2 regions of the Acidovorax sp. GW835-FHT14B10 genome follow, and region 1 is predicted to be linked to the other one. Evidence: predicted binding sites of a transcription regulator. Region 1 holds the regulator's gene; the other holds the start of a gene.

The links. Region 1 encodes FNR, which switches genes on or off when oxygen is low (the NO sensors DNR and NnrR bind a similar motif). Its sites were predicted from a motif close to TTGATNNNNATCAA; they were not measured.
Region 2: AC1Q5S_RS02865 (oxygen-binding di-iron domain-containing protein) is a predicted target of FNR. The motif match lies at 1,865-1,878, and genes of this name have one in related genera.

The regions. Positions count from the first base shown of each region.
Region 1 is NZ_JBXAGC010000006.1:67,966-83,657, reverse strand. Features, by position in the region: gene AC1Q5S_RS06750 (universal stress protein) at 1-302, opposite strand, end outside; gene AC1Q5S_RS06745 (heavy metal translocating P-type ATPase) at 407-2,848, shown strand; gene ccoS (cbb3-type cytochrome oxidase assembly protein CcoS) at 2,848-2,985, shown strand; gene ccoN (cytochrome-c oxidase, cbb3-type subunit I) at 3,050-4,489, shown strand; gene ccoO (cytochrome-c oxidase, cbb3-type subunit II) at 4,508-5,140, shown strand; gene AC1Q5S_RS06725 (cbb3-type cytochrome oxidase subunit 3) at 5,153-5,290, shown strand; gene ccoP (cytochrome-c oxidase, cbb3-type subunit III) at 5,315-6,229, shown strand; gene ccoG (cytochrome c oxidase accessory protein CcoG) at 6,300-7,745, shown strand; gene AC1Q5S_RS06710 (FixH family protein) at 7,820-8,092, shown strand; gene AC1Q5S_RS06705 (hypothetical protein) at 8,149-8,442, shown strand; gene fnr (fumarate/nitrate reduction transcriptional regulator Fnr) at 8,465-9,187, opposite strand; gene hemN (oxygen-independent coproporphyrinogen III oxidase) at 9,378-10,760, shown strand; gene AC1Q5S_RS06690 (sulfite exporter TauE/SafE family protein) at 10,792-11,520, shown strand; partial or broken gene AC1Q5S_RS06685 (phosphohydrolase) at 11,769-12,026, shown strand; gene AC1Q5S_RS06680 (putative bifunctional diguanylate cyclase/phosphodiesterase) at 12,023-14,455, shown strand; gene AC1Q5S_RS06675 (sulfite exporter TauE/SafE family protein) at 14,524-15,339, opposite strand; RNA gene ssrS (6S RNA) at 15,414-15,593, opposite strand; gene AC1Q5S_RS06665 (cell division protein ZapA) at 15,676-15,692, opposite strand, start outside.
Region 2 is NZ_JBXAGC010000002.1:196,455-212,146, forward strand. Features, by position in the region: gene AC1Q5S_RS02850 (penicillin-binding protein 1A) at 1-1,159, shown strand, start outside; gene cyaY (iron donor protein CyaY) at 1,278-1,607, opposite strand; gene lptM (LPS translocon maturation chaperone LptM) at 1,619-1,810, shown strand; gene AC1Q5S_RS02865 (oxygen-binding di-iron domain-containing protein) at 1,935-2,768, shown strand; gene msrQ (protein-methionine-sulfoxide reductase heme-binding subunit MsrQ) at 2,835-3,476, opposite strand; gene msrP (protein-methionine-sulfoxide reductase catalytic subunit MsrP) at 3,522-4,526, opposite strand; gene ccsB (c-type cytochrome biogenesis protein CcsB) at 4,688-6,022, opposite strand; gene AC1Q5S_RS02885 (cytochrome c biogenesis protein ResB) at 6,019-8,175, opposite strand; gene AC1Q5S_RS02890 (c-type cytochrome) at 8,308-8,949, opposite strand; gene yihA (ribosome biogenesis GTP-binding protein YihA/YsxC) at 9,022-9,765, shown strand; gene AC1Q5S_RS02900 (alpha/beta fold hydrolase) at 9,816-10,736, shown strand; gene AC1Q5S_RS02905 (lysophospholipid acyltransferase family protein) at 10,861-11,727, opposite strand; gene AC1Q5S_RS02910 (lysophospholipid acyltransferase family protein) at 11,724-12,569, opposite strand; gene metK (methionine adenosyltransferase) at 12,702-13,883, shown strand; gene AC1Q5S_RS02920 (bifunctional nicotinamide-nucleotide adenylyltransferase/Nudix hydroxylase) at 14,244-15,281, shown strand; gene glmS (glutamine--fructose-6-phosphate transaminase (isomerizing)) at 15,407-15,692, opposite strand, start outside.

The DNA.
Region 1 (15,692 bases):
ACGGCTTCGGCCACCAGATCGGACTTGGCTACTACGGCCTTGACCGTGACGCCTTCAGCGTTGCCCTGGGCCTTCACCTTGTCCACCAGCGCCTGGGCGGCGTCGCCCCACTGCTGCTCGATGCGCTTCACGTCAACCATGTCCACCGGCATGCCACCTTCAAAATAGCTGCGCGGGTAACGTGGGACCACCTTCAGTGCTACAACCGTGGCGCCCACCAGGGCGGCCAGCGACAGGCCGGCCTCCACCGCCTTGTCGGAAAGTGCGGACCCATCAGTGGCCACCAGAATGCGTTTGTACATGCTTGACTCCTCGTAGTAGGGATTGTGAGAGCTTAGAGAGGATCATGTTTTTCGGCTTGATCCACGTCAATGTAAGTGTCATGCTTAGCCGATAGGCTCGCGCCATGTCCACGAACTCCTCTACTTTGCCAGATATGGCGCCCCATGTGCTGCTGGACGACCCGCAGGAGTGGGCGGCCTTCGGGCGGTTGCGTCGGCCTGCGGGCAGCGGGACGCAGGATGCGGTGGCCAGGCAGTCCGTGCCCGGGGCGCTCGCCGAGGTTTCGCCCGATGCCGTGTGGGAGTCGAATGTGGTGCTGGAGGGCATGCACTGTGCGGCCTGCGCCCTCACCATCGAAGATGCATTGCGGTCCGTTCCGGGTGTGGAGCAGGTGGATGTGAGTGCCGCTACGCACCGTGCGCGCGTGGTGTGGCGGGCGAGCCGGGTCCTTCCTTCGCAGTGGATGGCCGCGGTGCAGAAGGCGGGCTACCGCGCCTTGCCGGCGATGGATTCCCATGCGCGCGCGCAGCGCCAGCGCGAAAACCGGCGTGCGCTGTGGCGCTGGCTGGTGGCGGGTTTTTGCATGATGCAGGTCATGATGTATGCGTGGCCCGCCTACGTGGCGCAGCCGGGGGATCTGACGGGCGAGATGGAGCAGCTGCTGCGCTGGGCCTCGTGGGTGCTGACGCTGCCCGTGGTGTTCTTTGCCTGCGGCCCCTTTTTTACCAGTGCGCTGCGCGACATCCGCCTGCGCCGCGTCAGCATGGACCTGCCGGTGGCCTTGGGCATGGCCATCACTTTCGTGGTGAGCACGGCAGGTACGTTTGACCCCGCAGGAATCTTTGGCCGCGAGGTCTATTTCGACTCGCTGACCATGTTCGTCTTTTTCCTGCTGACCGGCCGATGGCTGGAGCTGCGCCTGCGGGACCGCACGGCCGGTGCACTCGAAGCCGTCATGAACCGCCTGCCCGACAGCGTGGAGCGGCGCGGTGCCGATGGCGTTTTTGCACGCGTGGTCACGCGCCGGCTGGCCGTGGGGGACACCATTCGCGTGCTGCCCGGCGAGGCCTTTCCTGCCGACGGCTGCATCACAAGCGGCAGCACACAGTCCGATGAAGCCTTGCTCACCGGTGAATCCACGCCCGTGGCGCGGCCCTTGGGCAGTCAGGTGACGGCGGGCAGCTACAACCTGCAGGCCCCGGTGGAGGTGCGGGTGGAGGGCGTTGGCGGGCAGACCCGGTTTGCCCAGATTCTGGCCCTGATGGAAAGCGCCTCGCTGCAAAAACCCCGGCTTGCGCAACTGGCAGACCGCATCGCACGGCCCTTCCTGCTGGCGGTTTTGCTGGCGGCCGTTCTGGCGGTGGCCTGGTGGTGGCCGTCAGACCCCGGCCATGCGCTGATGGTGGCCGTGGCGGTGCTCATCGTTACCTGCCCCTGCGCCCTGTCGCTGGCCACACCGGTGGCCATGCTGACATCGGCTGGCACGCTGGCCCGCCATGGCGTGCTGGTGCGCAACCTGCAAGGGCTGGAAGCGCTGGCCAGCGTGGACACCCTGGTGTTCGACAAGACCGGCACACTCACCCGGGACGGCATGGCCGTGCAGGCAGTCCGCTGCGCACCGGGCCTGGAGCGTGACGATGTGCTGGCGCTGGCGGCCACGCTGGCGCGGCAATCCATGCATCCGGCATCCCGCGCCATCGTGTCCGCGGCTTCTGGGTCCAGCGCGCGCTGGAGTGCGGTGAATCTGCGCGAGGATGCAGGCCTGGGGTTGGCGGCCGAAATACATGACGCATGGGGCACCGTGCCCCCGCGTTGGTTGCGGCTGGGTTCTGCCCGGCATGCCGGCGTGGCTGCGCAGGATGGCGGGGAAGCGCTGCAGGTGGTGCTCTCGGAGCAGGGGAGCGATGGCCAGTTCGCAGAGCTGGCACGTTTCGACGTGATCGAAGATGTGCGGTCCGAGGCGGCTGACGTGGTGCATGCCTTGCAGCAGGTGGGCGTTGCGGTGCAGATTTTGTCGGGCGACCGGCTCGGCGCGGTACAGCGGGTGGCCGCGCAGGCGGGCATCTCCCAGGCAAAGGGCGAATGCAGTCCCCAGGACAAGCTGGCTGCCTTGCAGGATCTGCAGGCACAGGGGCGCCAGGTGGCCATGGTGGGCGATGGCCTCAACGATGGCCCGGTTCTGGCGGGGGCGAATGTGTCGTTTGCCTTTGGCCGCTCGGTGCCGCTGGCCCAGGCGCGCGCTGATTTCGTGGTGCTGGGCGGCAGTTTGTCGCTGGTGCCGCAAACTGTGCTGCTGGCGCGCCAAACCTTGCGTGTGGTGAGGCAAAATCTAGGGTGGGCTGTGGGCTACAACGCGCTGTGTGTTCCCCTGGCGCTGGTTGGCTGGATGCCTGCCTGGCTGGCTGGGCTTGGCATGGCGCTCAGCTCGCTGCTGGTGGTGCTGAATGCCGCCCGTTTGTCGCGCGCCTTGCCCGGTGTGGAGATGTCGGCCCTGAACCTGCCTGAACAGGCGAAAGCCACCGTCCGCATGACCTCTGCTTCCCCATCTTCTCTGGACCTGGCCTGATGGACATCCTGTATTTGCTGATCCCTTTGTCGGTCATTTTGGTGCTGATGATCCTTGCAGGCCTGTGGTGGGCGATCTACCAGGGCCAGTTCGAGAGCGTGGAGCAAGAGGGTGAGCGCATTCTTCGCAATGATTGACATGCGTCAATGTCGAATAACCCTACTTAAATAAAACTATTCCTGCATTAAAACGAGGTGCCCGATGGATTCTCCAAAAACAATGACTGCGCACTACAGCGACACGGTTGTGCGTCAGTTTTCTATCATGGCCGTGGTATGGGGGGTGGTTGGTATGCTGGTAGGCGTATTCATCGCCGCACAGCTGGCGTGGCCAGAACTCAATTTCGGTATTCCCTGGCTGAGTTACGGGCGCTTGCGTCCGCTGCACACCAACGCAGTGATCTTTGCGTTTGGTGGTTGCGGGCTGTTTGCCACCAGCTATTACGTGGTGCAGCGCACCTGTCAGGCGCGGCTGTTCGCGCCAGGCTTGGCGGCGTTCACGTTCTGGGCCTGGCAACTGGTGATTGTGGCGGCGGCGATCAGCTTGCCACTGGGCTACACCCAGGGCAAGGAATATGCCGAGCTGGAATGGCCGATTGACATCCTGATTGCGGTGACCTGGGTGTCCTATGCCATCGTGTTCTTTGGCACGGTCGGCACGCGCAAGGTCAAGCACATCTATGTGGCCAACTGGTTCTTCGGCGCCTTCATCCTGGCCGTGGCCTTGCTGCACATCGTCAACAGCGCGGCCATTCCCGCTGGCTTCATGAAGAGCTACTCGGCCTACGCGGGCGTGCAGGACGCCATGGTGCAATGGTGGTACGGCCACAATGCCGTGGGCTTTTTCCTGACCACGGGCTTCCTGGGCATGATGTATTACTTCATTCCCAAGCAGGCGGGCCGTCCGGTGTACAGCTACCGCCTGTCCATCGTGCACTTCTGGGCACTGATCTTCACGTACATGTGGGCCGGCCCACACCACCTGCACTACACCGCGCTGCCCGACTGGACGCAGTCGGTGGGCATGGTGTTCTCGCTGATTCTGCTGGCCCCCAGCTGGGGCGGCATGATCAACGGCATCATGACCCTGTCGGGTGCCTGGCACAAGCTGCGTGACGACCCCATCCTGCGTTTCCTGATCGTGTCGCTGTCGTTCTACGGCATGTCCACGTTCGAAGGCCCGATGATGTCCATCAAGACCGTCAATGCCCTGAGCCACTACACCGACTGGACCGTGGGCCATGTGCATTCCGGCGCGCTGGGCTGGGTGGGCCTGATCACCATGGGCTCGCTCTACTACATGGTTCCCCGTCTGTTCGGCCGGGAAAAGATGCATTCCATCAGGGCGATCGAGCTGCACTTCTGGATGGCCACCATCGGCATCGTGCTGTACATCGCCGCCATGTGGATTGCCGGCGTGATGCAGGGCCTGATGTGGCGCGCCATCAACCCGGACGGCACCCTGACCTACACCTTCGTTGAAAGCGTGAAGGCCACCTATCCGTTCTATGTCATCCGCGTCGCCGGTGGCCTGCTGTACCTGGGCGGCATGACCGTCATGGCCTGGAATGTGTGGGCGACCGCTATTTCTGGTCGCTCTGTCAAGGTGGCCATTCCCGCCGTGAACGCTGCGCACGCCTGAGCCCGAAGGAGCCCATTCATGTCTGATAACAACCAAAATGCTTCTGGCGGCTTCTCCCACGAGAAGGTGGAAACCAGCAATTTCCTGATGATCGTGCTGATCCTGCTGGTGATCGCGATTGGCGGCCTGGTGGAAATCGTTCCCCTGTTCTTCCAGAAATCCACCACCGAGGCGGTGACCGGCGTGCAGCCCTACTCGGCACTGCAACTGATGGGGCGTGATGTATACATCCGCGAGGGTTGCTACAACTGCCACTCGCAGATGATCCGTCCGTTTCGCGCCGAAACCCTGCGTTATGGCCATTACTCCGTGGCCGGTGAGTTCGTGTACGACCATCCATTCCAGTGGGGTAGCAAGCGCACGGGCCCCGATCTGCATCGCGTGGGTGGCAAGTACAGCGACGAATGGCATCGCATTCACCTGAACAATCCGCGTGACGTGGTGCCCGAATCCAACATGCCTGCGTACCCATGGCTGGAGAAAAATGCCATTGATCCAGCCGATGTGGCGCCGCGCATGAAGGCCTTGCGGACCGTGGGCGTGCCTTACACCGACGAGCAGATCGCAGCGTCTGCCGCCGACGTGAAGGGCAAGACCGAAATCGATGCCTTGGTGGCTTATCTGCAAGTCATGGGCCGCGCGCTCAAGTGAAGGAGATTCGCCATGGACATCACGACCATGCGCATCGTCGCCACATTGGCATCGATGGCCTGTTTTATTGGCATCTGGGTCTGGGCCTACAGGGGCCGCAACAAGTCCCGGTTTGATGAGGCAGCCCGGCTGCCCTTCGAGCAAGATTGACCTTCACCAGAACGAGAACACCCCATGAGTGACTTCACCAGCAATTTCTGGTCGGTCTTTGTGACCACGCTGACCTTGGTCGGCATCATTGCCTGCGGCATTCTGCTTTGGATGGCGGGCCGCAAGAAGGTTATGGCCACGGCCGAAAACACCACTGGCCACGTTTGGGACGAGGACCTGGTCGAAATGAACAACCCCCTGCCGCGCTGGTGGGTGTGGCTGTTCGTCATCACCATCGTCTTCGGCCTGGGCTATCTGGCTGCCTATCCCGGTCTTGGCACCTTTACGGGCAAGCTGAACTGGACGCAAAAGGGTGAATACGAGGCTGAAATGGCCAAGGCCAAGACGGAAATCGAGCCGCTGTATGCGCGTTTTGCCTCCATGAAGCCTGAAGACGTGGCCGTGGATCCGCAGGCCCATGCCATCGGCGAGCGCTTGTTCATGAACAACTGCGCCCAGTGCCATGGTTCCGATGCCCGCGGCAGCAAGGGATTTCCCAACCTGGCAGATGCTGACTGGCTGCATGGTGGCACCCCCGAAAAGATCCGTGAAACGCTGGAGAAGGGGCGCATCGGCAATATGCCCCCCATGGCTGCCGCAGTGGGTTCACCGGAAGACGTGCGCAATCTGTCGCACTATGTGCTGAGCCTGTCCGGCAGCCCGCATGATTCGTTGCGGGCATCGCTGGGCAAGACCAAGTTCGTGGCGTGCGCTGCCTGCCACGGCAACGACGGCAAGGGTAACCAGGCTTTGGGCGCCCCCAACCTCACGGACGATATCTGGTTGCATGGATGGGGCGAAGCGGCCATCACTGCCATGATCAACAATGGCAAGGTGAACGAGATGCCCGCACAGGCTGACAAGCTGACCGAGGCACAAATCGGGGTGCTGGCATCGTATGTGTGGGGCTTGTCCAACAAGCCTGCCGCAGCCCGATGAACTCGGAGTGGCTCCAGTTCCGACTGGGGCTGCTTTGAAGTGCTAGTTATCCGCTTCCATAGTCCGCACCATGAAATCATCCGACAAGGCGCCGCGCAAGGTCATTCCCATCGCGGCGGCCACACCCGAGCCGTCGGTGGAGGGTGAACTTGTCTCCCTTTACGAGGCCCAGAAAAAAGTTTACCCACGATCGATCAGTGGGTTCTTTGCGCGTTGGCGTTGGGTCATGGTGTTTCTCACGCAGCTCGTTTTCTATGGGTTGCCCTGGCTGGAGTGGGGCCAGCGCCAAATGGTGCTGTTTGACCTTGGTGCCCGTCGGTTCTATATTTTTGGGCTGGTTCTGTACCCACAGGATTTCATCTATCTCACGGGGTTGCTGATTATTTCAGCGCTCTCGCTGTTTCTGTTCACTGCGGTTGCGGGTCGTCTGTGGTGTGGTTTTGCCTGTCCACAGACGGTCTATACCGAGATGTTCATGTGGATAGAGCACAAGATCGAAGGCGACCGCAGTGCACGTCTGCGATTGGATGCCGGTCCCTGGACCTTTGAGAAGATTCGCAAGAAGTTTCTGAAGCAGACGGTCTGGGTTGCTGTTTCCCTCTGGACGGGTTTCACTTTTGTCGGGTATTTCGTGCCGATTCGGGAGCTGGGTCCCGAGTTGTTGGCTTTTGCTGGTACCTGGCAGATTTTCTGGGTGTTTTTCTACAGCTTGGCCACTTATGGCAACGCCGGCTTCCTTCGGGAGCAGGTTTGCAAATACATGTGCCCCTATGCGCGTTTCCAGAGCGCAATGTTCGATCGCGATACCCTCATCGTGACCTATGACGAAGCCCGCGGCGAGCCGCGCGGGCCCAGGGTCAAGACGGTGGACTACAAGGCCAAGGGTCTGGGCGAATGCATCGACTGCACCTTGTGTGTACAGGTGTGTCCCGTGGGCATCGACATCCGCAAGGGTTTGCAATATGAATGCATTGGCTGCGGTCTTTGCGTGGATGCCTGCAATACCGTGATGGACAAGATGCATTACCCCAGAGGGTTGATACGGTATTCAACCCAGAATGGTGTTCTGCATCGCTGGACTCAGTCGCAAATCTGGCGACATGTCTTGCGTCCTCGCGTGCTCATCTACACCGCGGTTCTGGTGGCTTTGTGCGTGGGCATGCTGGCGAGCCTGACCACGCGTACCCCCCTGAAGGTGGACATCGTGCGTGACCGTGCCGCCTTGTCCCGCATTGTTGCGGGAGGCAAGCTTGAAAATGTCTATCGACTGCAGATCATGAATGCCACAGAGGCTGCGCAGCGCTACCGCATTACTGCGAGCGGGCTGGATGGCATGGAAGTGGCGTCAGAGCAGGAGGTTGACATTGGTGCCGCAGAATCCCGTTGGGTAGCGGTGCGGCTGCAGATCCCGTATGGATCTGCGGCCCCTGGTTCCCATGCGATTCATTTCGACATATCTGCACTGGAAAGCAGCGGCAAGGTGAGTGAGAAATCCATATTCCTGGTGCCACGCTGAGTCAATTGAATGAAGGTCACGCTGGGCGCTGCATGGCGTCTTGTGGTCTGTATGCTGATACCTGAGGAGTTTTCATGCCAACCAGCCCCGTTATTACTCCCGAACCCCGGCCATGGTGGAAGTTTGGGCATGTCTGGCTGGTGATTGCCGGACCGGTCATTGTGGTGATTGCCGGCTTCATTACGTTGTGGCTTGCCATGAGTCGGCCGGACCCCGTCGTCGAGGAGGACTATTACCGCAAGGGGATGGAGATCAACCAGACGCTGGCACAGCCAGAGAAAAGCTTGGCCCCTGCGCTCAAGGGCCGCAACCATGCGGCAACACCTGCCGTAGATCAGCCTCGCTGAACCAGAGTCCAACTGGTCGCATGCACACGCCCTCCGCAACCCCAAGGAAACACACGATGTGGACACAACGCCTGATGTGGATTGCCTGGCCCGCTTTTCTGGTGGCCGGGATCCTGGAAATGCTGGTTTTCGCCATGGTGGATCCACAGGATCTTCATTGGTTCGGTCAACCATTGACACTGTCTCGCCAGGGGGTCTATACCCTTGCGTTCTTTGCGTTCTGGACCATTACCATGGCTGCCAGCGCGCTGACGACGCTGCTCTCCATGTCCCCCTTTGAACTCAACCGCTGCCCCGTGCCTCCGGATGCTCGACCGGGCGATTGTCGCAAGGCATCGTCATGCCCGTGACGGTTAAATACCTGAACAGCGATCAGTGACAAGCCTGCTGGTTGTTGACAATGCGCTTGAGTGCATCGGTGTCCAGAATGCGGACATGGCGTTGTTTGACTTCCACCGTGCCATCTTCCACAAACTTCGAGAACGTGCGGCTGACCGTCTCCAGCTTGAGTCCAAGGTAGCTGCCGATCTCTTCCCGTGTCATTCGCAATACCAGTTCGGACTGCGAGAACCCACGGGCATGCAGGCGTTGCACCAGGTTGAGCAGGAACGCAGCCAGGCGCTCTTCTGCGCGCATGCTGCCCAGCAAAAGCATCACGCCGTGTTCACGAACGATTTCCCGGCTCATGATCTTGTGAACGTGGTGTTGCAGCGCCGTGACTTCGCGCGATAGTTCTTCGATGCGATCAAAGGGCATGACACACACTTCGGCATCTTCGAGGGCGACTGCGTCACAGGTGTGATGGTCGTTGACGATGCCATCGAGTCCAATGATTTCACCCGCCATCTGAAAGCCTGTGACCTGGTCGCGCCCATCTTCGGTAGCGACGCAGGTCTTGAAAAACCCGGTGCGAATGGCATAGAGAGAAGTAAACGACTCTCCATTGCGAAAGAGAGTACCTCCCCGCTTGATTTTTCGCCGCACTGCCACGATATCGTCAATGCGTTGCAACTGCTGCTCGTTCAGGCCTACGGGCATGCACAGTTCTCGCAGGTTACAGTTGGAGCAGGCGACTTTGATGGATTGCGGGTTCATGGGCACTGGGACCTGGACAGGTCAGGGTAATTGGCTTGTATCTGCTGGGACTCCATTGTCCCGCAGTGCACGCGTGGTGGCTGACTTGAATCAAATTGTCCCTCCTGTGCCCATTCGTCTTCTTGATTAAAGTCAAGGACGTGGATCAAAGGGTACGGCACAGTATCAATGCACGCAAGGATATTTTCCCATGACCTCTGTTACCCCAGAACTTCTGCGCCGTTTTGACATACCAGGACCGCGCTATACCTCCTACCCCACGGCTGACCGGTTTGTGGAGGCTTTTGGGCAAGAGGACTATGTCTTGGCGCTGTCACAGCGCCGGCTTGGCGCTACGGCCATGGCACTGCCTCTGTCGCTGTATGTCCACATTCCGTTTTGCGAATCGTTGTGCTACTACTGTGCCTGCAACAAGATCATCACCAAGCACCATGACCGTGCCGACGTGTATTTGCGCTACCTCAGCCGCGAGATTGATCTGCACACGGCCCACTGCGGCACCGGACAGGTGGTCAGCCAGTTGCACCTCGGGGGCGGCACGCCGACCTTCCTTTCGGATGACGGACTGCGCCAGCTCATGGCAACGCTGCGGCGCAGTTTCACCTTTGCGCCGGGTGGTGAGTATTCCATCGAGGTGGATCCTCGCACGGTCACTTCGGATCGGCTGGCGGTGCTGGCGGAACTGGGCTTCAATCGATTGAGCTTCGGTGTGCAGGATTTTGATGCCGAGGTTCAGAAGGCGGTGCACCGCATTCAGCCCGCAGAGCAGGTGTTTGCGCTGGTGGAAGCGTCTCGTGCGCTGGGCTTTGAGTCGGTCAATGTGGATTTGATTTACGGGCTGCCGCGCCAGACCCCCGAGTCGTTTGATCGCACGCTGGCACAGGTGGCCCAATTGCGCCCCGACCGAATCGCTTTGTATGCCTACGCCCATTTGCCCGATCGTTTCAAGCCGCAGCGGCGCATCATCTCGACAGAATTGCCCGCTGCATCAGCCAAGGTGACCATGCTTTCGCGTTCGCTGGACGCCTTTATTGATGCCGGTTACGTCTATGTAGGCATGGACCACTTTGCCTTGCCTACGGATGCGTTGGCGGTCGCCAAGCGGCAGGGGCGCCTGCACCGCAATTTTCAGGGCTACAGCACCCAGCCCGACTGCGATCTCATCGGCCTGGGCGTATCCGCGATCGGCCGGGTGGGCGCGACCTACAGCCAGAACGCCAAGTCGCTGGAGGAGTACTACGACCATCTGGATCAGGGGCGGTTGCCCGTGGTGCGAGGGTTGGCGCTGAATCGTGATGACCTGGTGCGCAGGGCCGTCATCATGGCGCTGATGTGCCAGGGGGAGGTCTTGTTTGAGCCCATGGATCAAGCTTGGCTCATTGATTTTCGGAGGTATTTCGCGCCGGAACTGGAGCAGTTGGAGTCAATGGCCGAGCAGGGGCTCGTTGCGTTGACTGCCGAGGGCGTCAAGGTAACGCCCATGGGCTGGTTCTTTGTGCGCGGCATCGCCATGGTGTTTGACCGCTATTTGCAGGCTGACCGCAATCGGGCCCGGTTTTCGCGCATCATCTGATACCCATCATTCGAGCTGTGCCCCGGTCTTCATGCTTGCACCCCTTGCCGTAACGGCTTTGCTCATGGGGCTCGCTGGCGGGCCCCATTGCTTGGCCATGTGCTCCGCGCCTTGCAGTGCGATCATCGGCCAGGAGGCGGTGTGCTCGCAAGCGGGCAGCCCCGTCTCTCAGCCGGTTCAGTGGTTTCCCAAAGGTGGAACCTCTCGCCGGCTGTTCGCGTTTCACTTCGGGCGTCTGGCGGGCTATGCCGGGGCGGGCGCCCTGGCAGCGCTGGCCATGGACAGTCTGGCATGGGTGACCCAGCAAACCATGGCCTTGAGTCCGGTATGGACCCTGATGCATGTGGCGGTCATGGCCTGGGGTTTGATGATGATGGTGCAGGCGCGACAGCCTGCGTGGGTAGAGCAGGCCGGGCGCACGGCCTGGCGCCGCGTGCAACCCTTTGTCCGTGCGCCGGGTGGACTGCTGGTGGCGGGCGGGCTTTGGGCACTCATGCCATGCGGATTGCTTTATTCGGCCCTGCTGGTGGCAGCGCTCAGCGGTAGCGTGTTGCAGGGCGCTGTCACCATGGTGTTTTTTGGCGTGGGGAGTGGATTGTGGCTGGTGGGTGGACCCTGGCTGTGGGGGCGGCTGCGTTCACGCATCAACGCGGTGCGAGCCAGTTGGGGCACCCGGCTGGCGGGTGCGCTGCTGGTCGGGGTGGCGGGATGGGCATTGTGGATGGATCTGGTTTACAAACCCTCTCTCTGGTGCCGATAATTTCAGTGGGAAGTACCTTGGGGTCACTCTGGCGGGTGGTGTCACGCCAGAACTTCATTGTTGGGATTGCGGTGCGCAATGGCCTGGGTGGCGGCGATAATCCTTGTAACCAAGGGTGGTGCGCATGTCGCCATGTTTCTCCATGCATGCCGTGAAACTCCGTGAATTCTTTCCTTTTTATTGAGACCGGCCAGCTTCGCATCGGCATGTATGTCCAGCCCGGCGTGGGCTGGATGCATCACGCATTCAACGACCGTTACGGCGTCGTCGTGTCGGTCAATTCGACCAGACCGCTGAGGCCCAAGGTCATCGTTCATGATGCCCGGGTGCCCAAGGACGAAGCCCCCGTGCTGGACCTTGAGGCCATGCCCTCGCTGGCTATACGGCGCAACCTGAAGCCTGCGCAGTTGCCGCGCGATGCGCTCGACTATCTGTCTCCGCGCCAGCGGATCTGCTATTTCTTTGAGCGCGCTGTAGATCCTGGTCCTGACGAGGTGCACGCATGAACCCGCTACCACCGCAGTCTTGGCTGGATGGCCTGCAGGAAGCGGTGTGGCTCGTGGATGGCGGCAGCTTGAGCATCGTCCAATCGAACAAGGCGGCAGAGCGACTGGTGGGCATGTCCGGGGAGGACATGGTCGGCAAGGCGGTGACAAGCCTGGCGGCAACACCCCAGGACTGTGCATTCTGGTCCGAGCCATTGGCCACTCTTGCGAAAGGCATTCACTCCCACACCAGCGTATGGCGGGCCGATGGTGTGCTGGTTCCGGTCGATCGGCGTGTGACCTGTGTACAGCACGACGGCGCTCCAGCGGTTTTGATGCTGACGATGCTGGACCGCAGTGCCCAGGAGGCTGCCCAGCAGGAACTGGAGACCCTGCTGTCGGAATTGCGTTCCACCCTGGATTCCGCAGCCGATGGCATGCTGGTGTGTGGGCTTGACGGAGGCGTGCGCGCCTTCAACCAGCGGCTGGCGCACATCTGGAGCATCCCCCGCGAACTGCTGTTGCAGCGCAATGACACGGCGGTGCATGAGCACCTGGCCTCCCGGGTGGTGGATCGCAAGCACTACCAGGAACGTCTGAGTGCCATTGAGCGCGATCCGCTGCTGGAGAGCACCGACATCTTCCAGTTGTACGGCGGCATGACGGTGGAGCGTCGCGTTGTTCCGCAGCTTCACCAGGGCCACCCCGTGGGGCGCGTGTATTCCTTTCGGGATATCACCCGGCAGGCCGAAGCGCAGGCCAGCTTGCGCCTGGCGGCGCGGGTTTTCGATGCCAGCCTGGATGCCATTTTCATTGCAGACAGCAGGCATCATCTGATGCGCATGAACCGGGGTTGCGAGCGACTGCTGGGCCCTTGCGCAGCCGCTTTGGAGGGTTGCATGGCAGCGTCCCTGTTCGGCAGTGGTTCGGATGCCTCCTTCATGGAGCAGGTGCAGGCGGGTTGGGAAAGCGATGGTTTCTGGGAGGGTGAGCTCTGGCTGCCCCGTGACAATGGTGCTTACTGTGCCGTGCATCTGTCGTGGGTTGCCTTGCGCGATGACGATGGCCGGCTGATGCAGAGCATTGGTTTCATGCGAGACCTGACGCAGCAGCACGCGGCCAAAAAACGCATCGAGGAACTGGCGTACAGCGATGTCCTGACCGGTTTGCCCAATCGGCTGCTTCTTTCGCAGAGGGTGGAAACCGCTATCCAGGGCGCTCGCGCCAGCGATACGGGCTTTGCCATCCTTTTCCTGGACCTGGACCGGTTCAAGATCATCAATGACTCGCTCGGCCATCACTTCGGTGATCGCGTATTGCAACTGGTCGCCGAGCGTCTGCAGGCTTGCCTGCGGCAGACGGACATGCTGTGCCGGCTTGGTGGCGATGAGTTCGTGATTTACCTGCATGGCGCCGACGCTGTCGTGGCCGAAAGCGTGGTGCGCCGGATGCTGGAGGGCATGCTGAGCCCCTTCTTGCTGGATGGCATGGGCTTTTCCATCCAGTGCAGCATTGGCATGGCGCTGTATCCGCAGGACGGCACCACCCTGGACGAACTCATCAAGCAGGCCGATACGGCCATGTACCGCGTCAAGGAGCGGGGGCGTGGCAGCTATGGCTTCTACCAACCGCAGATGAACGCCAACCTGCTGTCGCGCATGAAGCTGGAGCACGCCATGCGCCAGGCGCTGGGCGAGCAGCGGATGGCCGTGCACTATCAGCCCCAGGTGAACCTCGCTACCGGCCGGATCGTCGGCGCGGAAGCACTCATCCGATGGACCGACCCCGAGTTTGGCGTGGTATCTCCCGCGCAGTTCGTGCCGTTGGCGGAGGAGTCGGGCTATATCGTGACGCTGGGGGCGTGGGTCATGGAGCAGGCCGTGCGGGAGGCGGCGCAGTGGATGCACGAGGGCATGCCCATTGTGGTGTCCGTCAATGTGTCTGCGCTGGAGTTTCGCCAGGCCGGTTTCGTCGAGCGCCTGACGCGCCTGCTGGCTGTGCACCAGTTGCCGCCGACCTTGCTGGAGCTGGAACTGACCGAAACCATCCTGCTGCAGGACGCGCAGGAAATGGAACTGCGATTGTTCTCACTGGCCGCGCTGGGTGTGGTCCTGGCCATTGACGATTTCGGCACGGGCTACTCCAGCCTGGCCTATCTGAAGAAGCTGCCCATCGACAAGCTCAAGATCGACCAATCCTTCGTGCGGGGACTGCCGGAGGATGACGGCGACCGCGCCATTGTCAGCGCCATCGTCAGCATGGGGCATGCGCTGCATATCGAAGTGGTGGCCGAGGGCGTGGAAACCGTTGGACAACGTGCCATGCTGCAGCAGCTGCAGTGCGGGCACTTTCAGGGATTCCTGTGCTCACCGGGCTTGCCAGGCGCCGAGTTCCGTCAATTGCTGTTCAACTCCAGCCACGGGCTGGCGCAGTTTGCACCGGTCGAATAATCGGGGTTCACCGGTGGTGCCAGCGGTGGGTGGCTCGCTGACCTTGTTGGTATCGGAGGGGCGTCGTCTCAGAAAGCCGCCACACCCTTCCAGAGCATGTAGGCCGCCAGCATCAGCAGCAGGCTGGCAAAAACACGTTTGAGTTGTTTCACCGGCAGCTGGTGCGCCGCCCGCGCACCCAAGGGTGCGGTCAGCACACTGCAGGTGGCAATGACGGCCAGTGCAGGCAACCAGATGTAGCCCAGCGAGCCAGATGGCAGGCCTGCCACAGACTGACCGCCCACCGCATACCCCACCACATTCGCCAGGGCAATGGGAAAACCCAGCGCGGCGCTGGTGGCAACGGCGTTGTGAATGGCCACGTTGCACCATGTCATGAACGGCACGCTGACAAAACCACCGCCTGCGCCCACCAGGCCAGACAGAAAACCAATCACCCCCCCGGCCGCCAGTTGTCCGCCGGTTCCCGGCATCTGCCGGGACGGCGCAGGCTTCTTGTTCCGAAACATCTGAAAGGCCGAGAAGCTCACGAAAAGCCCAAAGAAGATCGCAAGAAACGCCCCCTTGAGCAACGCAAAAACGCCCAGGCTCGCCACCAGCCCGCCGATCACGATGCCTGGTGCCAGCCTTCGCACGATGTCCCAGCGCACGGCACCTCGCTTGTGGTGTGCGCGAACGCTGGAAACGGAGGTGAACATGATGGTGGCCATGGAGGTGGCAATGGCCATCTTGACCGCCAGGTCGGGGGTCACTTGCTGGTGACCCAGGATGTAGGTCATGAAAGGCACCAGCAGCATGCCGCCGCCAATGCCGAGCAGGCCTGCCAGAAAGCCGGTGCCCAGACCGAGGATTGCGAGTTCAACAACCAGAAGGGGTTCGAGCATCATGCCAAGAAGTCCGGGGGTACTGAATGTGCCGCATCTGCGCAGGGGGTGCCTGCGCCGACGGGAGAGCAAAGAGGGTGTCTGCAAGTGCCACCGGACCGGCATCCTGAACCGGGGGTTCAGGTGGGCGAGGGCAGCCAGGCGTTGGGTTCATCTGACGCGAGATGATCACGCTCACCGGGCGATGTACCAAGCCCGTGCTCAGTGAGCATTGGTTCAAGGAAATATAAAGCCCGGCAGCACCGCAGACGCCTCTATTGTAGGCGTTGACCGCTCGGACTGCAGGTACTGCCCGATGCCAAGGTGGCAACAGAGGGCGCGCTGCACGCCCGTTCCTCAGAGCAGGCGCCCGT
Region 2 (15,692 bases), on a different contig from region 1:
CGACAAAGCGCCACCCAACATCAGGATTCGGCGTGGTGCTGTCATCCGCGTTGTCAAGACACCCAAGAACGCCTGGGAAATCACCCAATTGCCCGAGGTGGAAGGCGCCCTGGTTGCGCTGGATCCGCGCAGTGGCGCCATCAGGGCGCTGGTGGGAGGGTTTGACTTTGACAAGAACAAGTTCAACCACGCAGCGCAGGCCTGGCGCCAGCCAGGGTCCAGCTTCAAGCCATTCATCTACTCCGCGGCACTGGAGAAGGGCTTCACTCCGGCCACCGTCATCAATGACGCCCCGCTCTTTTTTGATGCAGGCGTGACCGGTGGCCAGCCCTGGGAGCCCAAGAACTACGACGGCAAATACGATGGGCCCATGACCATGCGCACGGGCCTTGCAAAATCCAAGAACATGGTTTCCATCCGCATCTTGCAGGCGGTGGGCCCCAAGACGGCGCAGGATTGGGTGACCCGGTTCGGATTCGAGGCAGACAAGCACCCCGCCTACCTGACCATGGCATTGGGTGCGGGCTCGGTCACTCCGTTGCAGATGGCATCTGCCTATTCGGTATTTGCCAATGGTGGCTACCGCGTCAACCCTTGGCTGATCACGCGCGTGACCGACCACAAAGGTCGCGTCATTTCCGAAAACCCGGCTCCCGCTGCCAGCGAACTGCCACGCGCCATTGATGCAAGAAATGCCTTCATCATGGACAACCTGCTGCAGGAGGTCGCGCGCTCAGGAACTGCCGCCAGAGCGCAGGCCACCCTGAAACGGCCCGACTTGCATGGCAAGACCGGTACCACCAATGACTCGGTGGATGCCTGGTTCGCGGGCTATCAGCCCACCCTGACCGCAGTGACCTGGATCGGCTACGACAAACCCCGTAACCTGGGCAGCCGCGAAACCGGGGGCGGGCTGAGCTTGCCGGTGTGGATCAACTTCATGGAACAGGCCCTCAAGGGGGTGCCCGTCATGGAAACCACGGTGCCCCCCGGCGTGGTGAATGTGGGCGGCGAGTGGTTCTACGAAGAATTCGCGCGCAACGCAGGCGTTGGGAAAGTGGGACTGGAAAACCAGTCCTCCGCTCCATCGACGCTGACACCCCAGGCACCGCCCCCTCCCGAAGAACGCGGCCGTATCCTCGATCTGTTTCGCAACTGATCCGCTGCAGGGGCGGTCCTGTGGTATCCGCAAAGCGGGCGCCGCAGGCGCAATGCATGCACTGGGTTTTGCCAACGCAAGGCTGCCTGCGCTCGCACCCCTTCCAGCGCCGCGCGGGTCAGGTGTGGAATCGCAAAGATGCTCCAGACTGGCGCTCGGCGTCTTGGCTCAGCTGTTGAAAGAATTCACCGGCGCCTTTGGTGTCTTGCCAGGCGACCCCATCGAACCGGTAGTGGTATCCGCCCGACTTTGCCGCCATCCACACTTCATGCAGTGGTTTTTGCAGATTGATGATGATCTGGCTGCGGTTGGGAAATGTCAGGGTCACCATGCCGCCAGTGCGCTGGCTGTCCACATCAGCATCGCCATCGTCATTGATGCGATCGCAACTGCGCTCCACGGCAAGCAGCAGTTTCTCGGCCTGGTCCAGGAATTCAAGGTCGGTCATTACAATTACGCATGGTGAAAGTTTTCCAAATTTTAGTCAGGACCTTTGCCCTTGCTGCCAGTGCGGCGGCATTGGTGGGCTGTGGGCAGCGCGGCCCCTTGTATCTCCCCGCTGCACCCGAGGCAACACAACGGGCCACCTTGCCAGAAACACTCTCCCCTTTGGAGACAGCACCCGCAGCACCCGCATCCGCGCCCCGGTAACTGCACCGCCGGAGGTGGCCGGCAACCAGGTGACAAAGGTCAAGAAATTAAGGCTTGATTTTTATCAAGCATTGAAAACATGGGTAATCGTACAGTCGGCGTTTTATCGCACCGCAGTATCGACATGGCCCAGGAACTCTATCGCGACAAGAATCACGCCTGCCTCATGTTCACCGACCTCATCGAAGAAGATGGGCAAGCGGTCCAGGCCAACCAATTCCTGATCGTTGACGACGACACGGGCGCCATTATCGACCCAGGTGGCAACCTGGCTTTCAATGAGCTGTTCATGGGGATGTCCAAGCATTTTCCCCCCGGCAAACTCTCGTACATCATTGCCTCACACGCCGATCCGGACATCATTGCCTCGCTGGACCGCTGGATGAGCACCACCCAGGCATCCCTGGTGATTTCACGCGTATGGGAGCGGTTTGCCCCGCATTTCACAAAGGTGGGCAAGACCGAAAACCGCGTGATCGGCGTGCCGGACGGGGGCGGCCACCTGCCTTTGGGCCGCCATGAGCTGGTGCTGTTGCCAGCACACTTCATGCACTCCGAGGGCAACTTCCATTTCTACGATCCGGTCAGCCGCATCCTGTTCACCGGCGACCTCGGGGTGTCGATGATGTCCGGAGCCGAGGCACGCATTCCTGTGACGGATCTGGGACCGCACATCCCGCGCATGGAAGGTTTTCACCGCCGCTACATGGTGTCCAACAAGATCCTGCGGCTGTGGGTGCGCATGGCGCGCCAGCTGGACATCGCCATGCTGGTCCCCCAGCATGGCGCACCCATCATGGGCAAGAAGGCGATCAACGATTTTCTGGACTGGATCGAAAACCTCATGTGCGGCATCGACCTGTTTGATGATCGTGCCTACCAGATCCCGACCGCCTCCATCGACCCCGTGAGCAGGCAACTGCGGCCAGCGCTGCGGGCCGTCAACGCCTCAGGATAAGATTTCGGGGGAAATAGGCTCTGGCGTTTACACAATCAACGCCGATAGCTATAAATAATATAGCGATCAAGGTATCGAAGCAGCCTTGCCCTGCCCCGCCGGCCGCGATGCCCCGGCGGCCACGCGCCGCCACAGGCGCCAGCCCAGCAGCACCGCGAGGATGGCGCCATAGAGGGCGACTTCCGCAAAGTCGTTCTTGCCGGCGCGCATCCAGAAAAAATGCAGGATCGCCAATCCGGCCACCCCATGCACCGCCCGGTGCAGGGCCTGCCAGCGGCGCCCTCCCAGTGCCCGAATGGCCCGGTTGAACGAGGTTGCCGCCAACAATGTAAGCAGGCAAAACGCCAGGAAGCCCACCAGGATGAAGGGGCGTTTGGCAATATCGCGGGTGATTTCAGCCAGATCAAAACCCATGTCGAACCAGCTGTAGCTCAACAGGTGCAGCAGCGCGTAGAAATACACAAACAGCCCCAGCATGCGCCGAAAGCGGGCCAGTTGCGGGCTGGCGGTCACCACGCGCAGCGGCGTCACGGCCAGCACAAGGCACAGAGCCCGCAAGGTCCAGTCGCCGGTGGCGCGGACCAAGGCCTCGGCGGGATTGGCACCCAGTTGGTCCGTGGCTGCGGCGTACACCAGCCACGACAGGGGCAGCAGGCACAGCACGAACAGCACCGGCTTTGCCGCCGGATGGAGCAGGAGTTTTTTCATGGCACGACGGACCGAAAGCTCGCCAGGGGGAGCAACAGCGCTGGATCAGTAAAACTTCTGGAGATCCATGCCGGCGTAGAGCTGCCCCACCTGGGCCTCGTAGCCGTTGAACATCAGGGTCTTGCGCTTCTTGGCGAACAGGCCGTCTTCGCCAATGCGGCGCTCGGTGGCCTGGCTCCAGCGCGGGTGATCCACGTTGGGGTTCACGTTGGAATAGAACCCGTATTCCTGCCGGGCCGCCTTGTTCCAGGCCGTTCCCGGCTCTTTCTCGACAAAGCGGATCTTGACGATGCTCTTGGCACTCTTGAACCCGTATTTCCACGGTACCACCAGGCGCACCGGCGCACCGTTCTGGTTGGGCAACACTTCCCCATACATGCCGAAGGCCAGCAGGGTGAGCGGGTGCATGGCCTCATCCATGCGCAGACCCTCCACATACGGCCAGTCAAGCACGCGCGAGCCCACATAAGGCATCGTGGCCTTGTCGGCCAGCGTCACGAACTCCACATACTTGGCGCTGCCCTGCGGTTCCACGCGCTTGATCAGCTCGATCAGCGAGTAACCCACCCAGGGGATGACCATGGACCAGCCCTCCACGCAACGCAGGCGATAGATACGTTCTTCCTGCGCGCTGAGCTTGAGCAGGTCTTCGATACCGTACTTGCCGGGCTTCCTGACCAGGCCTTCCACCTCGACCGTCCAGGGCGCGGTTTTGAGGGTGTGTGCGTTGCGGGCAGGATCGCCCTTGTCGGTGCCGAACTCGTAGAAGTTGTTGTAGCTGCTCGCGTCCTTGTAGTCGGTGAGTTTCTCCATCGAGACAGCCCCCGCCACGGCCGATCTGGCACCCGCCAGCGCCGCCAGCTTGCCAGGGCGTGCGGCCTGGGCCGGTTGTGCCATGGCCTCGCGGCCTGTCCAGGACGCCAAGGCTGCCCCGGCAGCACCGCCCGCCATGAGCTTGAGCATCTGGCGGCGATCTTCGTACACCGAACGCGGGGTGATTTCGGAGGAATGCGGGTGGTTGAAACCCGAATCGCGCGATGGGATCAGCATGGAAAGCTCCGGTTGTTCTTGGGTGGGACAGTTGAGCGATAGAGCACAACAACCGCCAGTTCGTTCCCTGGATCGCCCAGGTTACACCCAAGACGCAATGGTTGCAGGCCTGGCCCCGCAAGCCCGATGCCCCACCACACCACCATCACACCACCACGCAATCAGAGCGTGCCGTAGCTGTGCAGGCCGCTCAGGAACATGTTCACCCCCAGAAACGCAAAGGTGGTCACTACCAGCCCGACCAGCGCCCACCAGGCCGACACGGTGCCGCGCAGCCCTTTCATCAGGCGCATGTGCAGCCAGGCGGCGTAGTTGAGCCAGACGATCAGCGCCCAGGTTTCCTTGGGGTCCCAGCTCCAGTAGCCACCCCAGGCCTCGGCGGCCCACAGGGCACCCAGCACGGTGGCAATGGTGAAAAAGGCGAACCCCACCGCAATGGACTTGTACATCACATCGTCCAGGATTTCGAACGATGGCAGCCGTGCCGCAATGCGCTTGCGCCCCAGCAGAATGCCCGCCACGACGAGGGCGGAGATGCCGAAATACACCATCCAGTAGCTGCCGCCGGTCTCGGCAGCGCCTTGGCGGAACACGATGGGCTCGAAACACAGCACCACGCCCAGCAGCCACAGCGGCGCCAGCTTGTACCAACGCGTCTCACCGGCCTGCTGCTTGATCAGGTAGGCAAAGGCCACCATGGCCGACAGTGCGAACGTGCCATAGCCGATGAAGTTGGCGGGCACATGCAGCTTCATCCACCAGCTCTTGAGCGCCGGCACCAGCGGCTGGATCTCGTGCGCCTCGCGGATCACGGTGTACCAGAGCAGAAAACCCACGGCGGCACTCACCACCAGCATCACGAAGCCCCCCAGCGCGCGCGTGTCGTACTGCTGCTCGTAGTACAGGTAGAACGCCGCCGTCATCCAGCAGAACATCACGAACACTTCGTACAGATTGCTGACCGGGATATGGCCGATGTCCGGGCCGATGAGGTAGCTCTCGTACCAGCGCACCAGCGTGCCGATGAGCGCCATGGCCACGGCCACCCAGGCAATGCGCGAGCCCAGCATGCTCATGGTGCGGCCTTCACCGCGCGCGAACATGCCCATCCAGTAAAACGCGGTGCTCATGAAAAAGAGCATGCTCATCCACAAAATCGCAGACTGGCTCGACAGGAAATACTTGAGGCCAAAGACCGTGTCCGCCCGCGCCAGACTGCCAGCGCCGTCTTGCTGGTAGAGGCCGATCGCCATGAGCGCCACCGCCACCACCACGAGCATCAACGCCCGCAGCGGGCGCCAGAACCAGCCCAGCCACACGGTGCAGGGGATGGCACCCAGCAGGATGCCTTTTTCGTACACATCCATGTAGCTGCCATAGCGCTGCAAGGCATACAGCCCTCCCGCTGCCACGATGGCAGCGAACAGCCAGTCGAACCAGTTGCGACGGGCGAAGAACCCCTCGTTGAGCAGGATAGTGGTGGTGGCGGTATTCATGCGTTGCCTCGGTGGGGACGGGCCCCGATCAGTTTTTCGGCGAGCTGGACAAACTCCCGGTCGCCGTCCATGGTCTTGCGATTGGTGGACAGTGCCATCATTGCGTGCGACTGGTCCCCCTGCGGAGCGACCCACACCCACACGCGGCGCTCGCGCACGTAGAGCATGGCAAAAACGCCCAGGATCAGCAAGGCGCATCCCAGATAGACAATGTTCTTGCCAGGGGCTCGCGCCACCTGAAAAACACTGGCCTGCACCTGGGTGAAGTCCTTGAGCTCCAACGCCAGCGGTGCCGGGTAAATCTGGGCGTCACTCAGCGACAGCACCGCCTGCGTCATGAACGATTGCGTCTGGTCACTCTGGACCAGTGGTTTCAGACCGGCACGCTCGCGCGCAAGCTGGTTCAGTTCGAACAGGGTTCCGTTCAGAATGCGCACCAGCACCTCGCCCGCCCTGGAACGCTCCGCCTCGGGCACGTTGGCCTCCATGAAGTCGGAAATGGCCGGCAAGCCACCGGTCTTTTTGCCATCGGGTCCGTTGCTCCCGGCGAACAGCGCCAACGCACGCAACGCAGACTGCGTCAGCTGCTCGGCCAGCTGGGAGCGCGAAGCCTCCACCGCCTGCGCCACATAGCGCTGCACGGCCTGCTCACGCGCAGCAGGGTCGCCCAGCGCAGCATGAAGGCGCATGAACCCGTCCATGGAACCCTGATCGTCGGCCGGAACACGCAGGTAGCGGAAAGGGTCGGAAGGGTTCTCGCGCACCCCCAGCAGGAACACCGGCACACCATCACCCGTGTCCACCGGCAGCATGTAGTTGTGGAATTCACGCGCCTGGCCGGCTGCATCGCGCAGCTTGTAGCTCACGCTGGGGCCCACGTTGCGCAGCTCTTTCTTGGTCACCGTCTTGTTGGCAGCACCGAGGCGCGACTCCACCGACTCGCGCAGATCCACCTTGCGCACATCGGCACCTGAACCGGATGCGCCAGCACCATCGGCAAAATTCTCGACATTGATGGTGCGCAGGGCAGTGAATTCAAGCGTGAGTTTCTCGCCGCCTGGAACCATGCCATTGCCAACCAGTTCGGTGGATCCACCCACCGTGCCGTCGATGTCAAATGCCTTGGCACCTGCGGTCATGGGCACGGCGCGCAGCTTGAGGTGCGAGCCACCATCGTCAAAGCTCGACTGGTAAATCTCGATGCCCTTGTAGCTGGCAGGGTGGTTCACCTCGATGCGGGCGGGCGTTTGCTCGCCCGTGGCCTTGTCGTGGATGATGATCTCGCTGGCAAAGAGCTTGGGCATGCCGGTGGAGTAGTGCTCCACGATGAACTTCTTGAGCTCGACGGCAAAGGGCAACTCCTGCAGCAGCACGCCGTCGGACTGGCTCAGGATGGCGGTGCCCGACTGCGTGCCCTCGGCAACCACCAAGTTGCCACGGAAGGTGGGATTGCGCTCGGACAGGCGGTGCTCGGGCTTCACCTCGGAAATGAGGCCACTGCCGGCATAAGGTGTTTTTCCGCCCAGCAGCATCTGGGCCCGCACGATCAGGTCGCCGTCAAACAGCCCGCCCAGGCAGATGAGCACGATGGAACTGTGCGCAGCGATGTACCCCAGCTTGTTGGCCGCCCCCGCCTTGGCCGCCACCATCCAGCCGGCACCAGCGCCCTTGGCCGCATCCCGCTGCTGCAGTTTCACCTTCCAGCCGCCACTGGCCAGGGTGCTGCCAATGCGCCGCGCCGCCGCCTCGGCCGATTCAGCCAGTGGCGCTTCGGCCTTGTGGTGAAAGGCCTTGAGGCTTTGCGCGCGGATGTTTTCCTTGTAGATCTTCAGATCCACCAGGATCTTGGGGGTGTTGCGGGCGATGCACAAAGAGGTGCTGACCACCAGGAAAGCCAGAATCAGCAGGAACCACCATGCGCTGTACACCGCATTGAGCTGGAGGGCCGCAAAAAGCTCGGCCCAGAACGGGCCGAACTGGTTCACGTAGTTCACCGCGGGCTCATGCTGCTTGAGCACCGTGCCGATGACCGACGCAATGCAGATCACCGTCAGCAGTGAAATGGCAAAGCGCATGGAAGACAGCAGCTCGATGCCTGCGCGCAGGGCCTGGGAGCCAGACCGGACTTGAACGCCGTGGGTGATGTCAGACATGGGTGGTTGAACGCGAGGCACTAAAGCAAAAGGGCGGGGCCATCTGAACGATGGGCCCGCCCGTCTTGGGGTTTGTTATTGGCGGTTGGTTCCAGGTTTCCCGCCTGGCGGGGCTGGAAAAATCACAACACCTCAGCGCAGGCCGGCAATGTAGTCGGACACTGCCTTGATTTCCCGGTCGTTGAGCTTGGCAGCTACCTGGGTCATCTGGTTGCTGTTGGCACGCGAGCCATCGCGGAACATCTTCAGCTGCGATGCCGTGTAGTCGGCATGCTGACCCGACAGGCGGGGGTACTGGGCCGGAATGCCGGCACCGTTGGGGCTGTGGCAGCCTGCGCAGGCGGCGATCTGGCGGTCCGCAATACCACCGCGGTAAATGCGCTCACCCAGGGCCACGAGATCCTTGTCAGAAGAAAAACCCGCCTTGGCTGGCTTGGAGGCGGCCCAGTAGGCAATGTTCTTCATGTCTTCGTCGGTCAGCATCGACGCAAAGCCCGCCATGATGGCGTTGTTGCGCTTGCCAGACTTGAATTCCTGCAGCTGCTTGACCAGATATTCCGGGTGCTGCTGTGCCAGCTTCGGATTGGCCGCAATGGTGGAATTGCCATCCGCAGCGTGGCATGCCACGCACACCGCGGTGTAGCTGGCCTCGCCTTTGACCAGGTCGGGCTTGGCCGCCTTGGTCGGCGCCGCAGGGGCCGCGCCCGCGGAAAAAGCTGGGAGAGCGGGCGCTGCCAGTGCGGCAGCCATCAGCATAGAGGCGAGAAACTTCATATCGAGGGTCTGTATTTAAGTCCGCAAAACCCCGCGATTCTACAATGAGGCTCCAACGCATCCCAACTTTCCATGACGACACCCTCCCCCGCGCCAATAGCTGGCTCACTTCCGCCCGCACCCGACGCCAAAATCGCCATGGGCTGGATGCACACCGCCAGGTTCCTGACCACGGCTGCGCAGCTGCACCATCTGCCCCCCATCGACGTGCCCGAGATCGCCTTCGTGGGCCGCTCCAACGCGGGCAAATCCACCTGCATCAACACGCTCACGCAGCAAAAGCAGCTGGCCTTTGCCTCCAAGAAACCCGGGCGCACCCAGCACATCAACCTGTTCTCGCTGGGCAAGCAGGGCGTGACCGACGCCGTGCTGGCCGACCTGCCCGGCTATGGCTATGCCGCCGTGTCGCGCTCGGACAAGGTGCGCTGGCAGCAGGTGATGGTCAATTACCTGGTCAGCCGCCCCGGGCTTACCGGCATCGTGCTGCTGTGCGACCCGCGCCTGGGCCTGACCGAGCTGGACGAAGCCCTGCTCGAAGTGGTGCGCCCGCGCGTGGAAGAAGGCCTCAAATTCCTCATCGTGCTGACCAAGGCCGACAAGCTCACCCGCGCCGAGCAGGCCAAGGTGCTGTCGATTACGCGACTGAATGCGGGCGGCGGAGAGGTCAAGATGTTCTCGGCCCTCAAGAAGCAAGGCGTGGACGAGGTGGCACAACTGCTGTGGCAATGGGCACACCCGGTGTTGCCAGCGCCCGTGGCCGCAGATGATGCCCCCGCGCCCACCCCCGCGTTTCCTGAGGATTCTCAGAAAAACTAGGCGCTGGCGCTTATGCATCCAGCGGCGACAGCGACTGAATGCATAGCACCATGATTTCTACCCGGGACATCTCCCTGCCGCATGGCACCACCCTGCAGTGCCGTACCAGCGGCGTGGCAGGCCGCCCGGTGCTGCTGTTTCTGCACGGTTTCCCCGAGGGAGCATTCATCTGGGACGCGCTGCTGCTGCACTTTTCCCGCCCCGAAAATGGCGGCTACCGCTGCGTGGCCCCCTGTCTGCGCGGCTTCGGCGCATCGAGCCGCCCAACGGAAGTGTCCGCCTACCGCGCCAAGCACCTGGTGCAGGACCTGGTGGCGCTGATCGCCACCGAATGCCCTGGCGGTGCGCTGGAATGCCTGGTGGCCCACGACTGGGGCGGCGCGGTGGCCTGGAACCTCGCCAACCAGCGGCCGCAGCACATGAAGCGGCTGGCCATCCTCAACTCCCCGCACCCGGGCGCCTTTCTGCGCGAGCTGCAGCACAACCCGGCGCAGCAGGCGGCCAGCCAGTACATGCACTTCTTGTGCAGGCCCGATGCCGAGGCGCTGCTGGCCAAAGACGGCTTCCGCCGCCTGTTCGCCTTTTTCAACGCGCCCGATGGCCGCGCCCCCGCCTGGCTGACCGAGGCCGTGCGCGCCCAGTACCGCACCCTATGGCAACAGGGCTTGACCGGCGCCTGCAACTACTACCGCGCCAGCCCGCTGCGCCCGCCGCGGCAGACGGAAGAGGGGGGCGACCCGGGCGCCCAGGCCATCACCCTGCCCGACGCCATGCTGGCGGTGACCGTGCCCACGCTGGTGCTGTGGGGCATCGACGACCCCGCCCTGTTGCCAGGCCTGCTCGACGGCCTGCCCGGCTGGGTGCCGCAGCTGCAGTTGCGGCGGGTGGACGGGGCATCGCACTGGATCGTGCATGAGCACCCCGAGCGCGTCGCCATGGAGCTGCAGCGCTTCTTGCAATCAAAACAATAGCCGCCAGCGCTTTTCACATCAGCGCTGCAAGCCTTTTTGTTCATATGTTCGGTCAGGGCACAGACCCGCCCAAGGGCGTTGACGGGGCACCCCCAACCGGCGGCGGGAGCCCAGACAGGGCGCGTCAATACACCGATGGTTCGCCCGGCGGCCGCGTCTTGAAACGCTTGTGCACCCAGTAATACTGGCCAGGCATGGTGTCGATGTAGCTTTGCAGGCGCAGATTCATCTGCGCCGTGTCGGCTTCCACATCGTCGGACGGATAGCCCTCCCAGGCGGGGGTGATCTCGGCCACGTAGCCGGTGGGCGTGAGCCGCGTGTACATGCCCACCACCTTGGCCCGCCCCAGGCGTGCAAACCGCGGCAGCGAAGGCACGGTGGCGGCCCGCACGCCATAGAACGGCACAAAGATCGACTCGCTGGGGCCGAAGTCCATGTCGGGCAGCAGGTACAGCAGCCCGCCCTTGCGCAGGTTGGAAAGAATGGGTTTGACCCCGTCGGCCCGGTTGAGCATGCGCACATCACCAAAACGCTGGCGCCCCGCCATGAACCAGGCGTCCACGGCCGGGTCGGGGTGGGTCGAAAAAATCGACGTGAACGCGCGCTGGGTGCGCAAGGGCAATGCCAGTCCACCGGCATCCATGCCCAAGAAATGCGGCGCAAAGATGATGGTGGGCGTGTCGCCGTCGAGCTCGTGCAGCGCGCCCTGCAGCTTCACGCGCTCCAGCACCACCTCGCGCGGCGCGGCCCACAGCCAGCTGCGGTCCAGCCAGGTCTGGCTGAACACGACAAAGACCTCGCGCGCCCAGCGGCGCCGCTGCGCCGCTGGCGCCTCCGGAAAACACAGCGCCAGATTGCGCAGCGCCACCTTGCGGCGCGGCACGGCCAGCAGGTACAGCAACTGGCCAAGGCACCAGCCCATGGCGCGCAGCGCCGGCAAGGGCACATGCGCCAGCACCCGCATGAACCACACCCCCAGGCGCCCGGTCATGCGGTGCCCCCGGCAGCTTCAGCGCGCGGCTGCTTGTAGCGGGCATAGCCCCACAGGTATTGCTCGGGACACTGGCGGATGAGATGTTCCATGGCCTGGTTGATTTGCAAGACGGCGTCCTCCAGCCGCTCGTCCAGCGGCGCAGACAAAGGCTCGAAGCGGGTGACGAAACCACGGCCCCAGGGCAGGCGCTCGCAACGCACCAGCACCACGGCCGCGCCGGTCTGCTGGGCCAGGCGCACGGCCAGCGTCATGGTGTAGGCGTCGCGGCCAAAAACGGGCGACCAGACGCCCTGGCCGTCGGGTGGCACCTGGTCCGGCAGCAACCCCACGGCCTCGCCACGGCGCAGCGCCTTGATCATCTGGCGCACGCCCGACAGCGTGGTGGGCACTGCCAGCATGCCGGGGCGATTGCGCGCAGTCTCCATCACCGTGGCCAGCCAGGGCTGGCGCGCCGGCCGGTAGAGCACCGTGATGGGGCCGCGCACAGCGCTCCAGCGGCGTGCAGCGGCCTGGGCGGACAGCTCAAAACAGCCCTGGTGGGGCGTCAGGAACACAACGCCGCGCCCGGCTGCGTAGGCCTGCTCCACACAGGCCTCGCCCACCAGCCGAGAAGGAAGGGCAGCACCCAGCCACAGCCGCGGCAACTCTGCCACCATGCGGCCCGCATGGGCCACGGCGGCGCGCACCGCGCCGAAGGAATACCCGGCCAGCGCCGAGTTCGCAAGAAAGCGGCGCCGGTAGGAGGGGGAGGCGCAAAAAGCCACCCAACCCATGGCTGCGCCCATGACATGCAGCAACCACAGTGGAAATACGGAAAAGAATCGGAAGACGACAGGCATTAAAATAGACAGGTCGCTGAGTTAAATGAGCAACTTGCAGGGCGACGTTAAAAAAATCTGCTAAAGCGTTCGCCAAAGCTCCTTCGGGGTCAGGGCGACGCCCTAAATGCCGAAGCACTGGAGTTTATTCAAATGGCGAACGACTTTCTTTTTACCTCGGAATCCGTCTCCGAAGGCCACCCCGACAAGGTGGCCGACCAGATTTCGGATGCGATCCTCGATGCGATCTTCCAACAAGACCCCCGCAGCCGCGTCGCCGCCGAAACGCTGACCAACACTGGCCTCGTCGTGCTGGCGGGCGAGATCACCACCAACGCGCATGTGGACTACATCCAGGTGGCGCGCGACACCATCAAGCGCATCGGCTACGACAACACCGACTACGGCATCGATTACAAGGGCTGCGCCGTGCTCGTGGCCTACGACAAGCAATCCAACGACATCGCCCAGGGCGTGGACCATGCGAGCGACGACCACCTGAACACCGGCGCCGGCGACCAGGGCCTGATGTTCGGCTACGCCTGCGACGAGACGCCCGAGCTCATGCCCGCGCCGATCTACTACGCGCACCGCCTGGTGGAGCGCCAGGCCCAGTTGCGCAAGGACGGTCGCCTGCCCTTTTTGCGCCCCGACGCCAAGAGCCAGGTCACGATGCGCTACGTGGACGGCAAGCCCCACAGCATCGACACCGTGGTGCTCTCCACCCAGCACCACCCCGACCAGTCGGAAACCCCCACCAAGATGAAGCAGAGCTTCATCGACGCGGTGATCGAGGAAATCATCAAGCCCGTGCTGCCTTCGGCCTGGCTGCAGGACACGCGCTACCTGATCAACCCCACGGGCCGTTTCGTGATTGGCGGCCCACAAGGCGACTGCGGTCTCACGGGCCGCAAGATCATCGTGGACACCTATGGCGGCGCCTGCCCGCACGGCGGCGGCGCCTTCAGCGGCAAGGACCCGACGAAGGTGGACCGCTCGGCCGCCTATGCCGCGCGCTACGTGGCCAAGAACATCGTGGCGGCCGGACTGGCCAAGCAGTGCCAGATCCAGGTGGCCTACGCCATCGGCGTGGCCGAGCCCATGAACATCACGGTCTACACCGAAGGCACGGGCGTGATCCCGGACGAGCGCATTGCCGCGCTGGTCAAGGAGCACTTCGACCTGCGGCCCAAGGGCATCATCCAGATGCTGGACCTGCTGCGCCCCATCTACGAAAAGACCGCCGCCTATGGGCACTTCGGCCGCGAAGAACCCGAGTTCAGCTGGGAACGTACGGACAAGGCGGCTGCGCTGCGCGCAGCTGCGGGCCTGTAAGGCCCCGCGCACAGCGCGCTTGGCTGGCTTTCGGCGCAGGCTCACATCGCACAGCGATGTGAAGGCCCGCAGGGCCGGCCGAAGCCCACGTACGGACAAGGCCCTGCGCGCAGCGCGGCGTCCGTACGTGGACGCAATTCATATCGCGCAAGCGATGTGAACGCAAACCCAAAGACCGCCAACCGCGTTGGCAGCGCACCCTTGCCCAGCCGGCAATTGCTATCACATGAAGAGCATCAGGTGCCTGCAGATGGAGTACCTCGGGCACCCCATGGTGGAAAATCGCGGAAAATCCAGCACAGGGCGCTATTGTTTTTGATGCAGCCCAGTTCGCCTTGCGCCAAAACAGACCGGAGACCCATGCTCGACACCGCCATCTACATCGGGCGCTTTGAACCCGTTCACAACGGCCACATGGCCTTGCTGCAGCATGCGCTCGACAGCGCCGGCAACGTGATCGTGGTGATGGGTTCGGCCTGGCAGGCGCGTTCGCCCAAGAACCCTTTCACCTGCGACGAACGCGCCGGCATGATGCTGGCTGCCCTGCCGGCAGCCGACCGGTCCCGCGTGCAGGCGCTGCCGATGCGCGACTACTACAACGAGGCCCTGTGGGTGCAGGCGGTGCGCAAGGGCGTGGCCCCGATCGCCGCAGCGGATGCCCGCATCGGCCTGGTCGGCCACTTCAAGGATGCGACCAGCAGCTACCTGAGCGCCTTTCCAGGCTGGGAGTTGATCCACGTCGAGCGCCAAGGCCGCATCGATGCCACGGCCATCCGCGATGCCTACTTCGGCGCCACGCCCGGCACCGTGCGGGCCGCCTTGAACGACCTGGCCGCCCAGATGCCCGCGAGCACGCTGGACTTGCTGGAGCGCTTTGCCCAAACCACCGACTACCCCGCGCTGCAGCAAGAGTGGCGCATGCTGCGCGGCTACCGCGAGGCCTGGGCTGCAGCCCCCTACCCGCCGGTGTTCGTCACGGTGGATGCCGTGCTGCGCTGCCAGAACCAGGTGCTGCTGATCCGCCGCGCCCACGCCCCCGGCAAGGGCCTGCGGGCGGTGCCGGGTGGATTCATCGAGCAGCGCGAGACCGTGTGGCAATCCTGTCTGCGCGAGCTGGCCGAGGAAACCCATTGCGAACTCCCCGAAGCCCGCATGCGCGCGGCGCTGCAGTCGGTGGCGGTGTTCGACCACCCCGACCGCAGCCAGCGCGGCCGCACCATCACCCATGCGCACTATTTCGACCTGGGCGATGCGCCGTTTCCGGCCGTGCGGGCCGACGACGATGCCATGCAGGTGGAGTGGGTCGATATCGAAAAGCTGGCCGCGCTGGAAGAAGAGTTCTTTGAGGACCACTTCCACATGCTGGACCACTTTCTGGAACTGACTACTCCACCGTGACGCTCTTGGCGAGGTTGCGCGGCTTGTGCCGCCGCATAACTTCGCTTGCGCGAAGTGAGCGGCGTCCAACCCCAGAAACCTTGGCACTGCGCGCGGCGGCCACGGCTCCCCCAAGAGCGTCACGATCATTCGACCGTGACACTCTTGGCAAGGTTTCTGGGCTTGTCCACATCCGTCCCTCGCGCGCAGGCGGTGTGGTAGGCCAGCAGCTGCAGCGGCACCACATGCAGCAGCGGGCTGAGGTGGCCGTAGTGTTCGGGCATGCGGATGACGTGGACGCCTTCGCTGCTTTCGATGTGGGTGTCGGCATCGGCCAGCACATACAGCACGCCGGCGCGTGCGCGCACTTCTTGCATGTTGCTCTTGAGTTTTTCCAGCAACGCGTCGTTGGGCGCCACGGTCACCACCGGC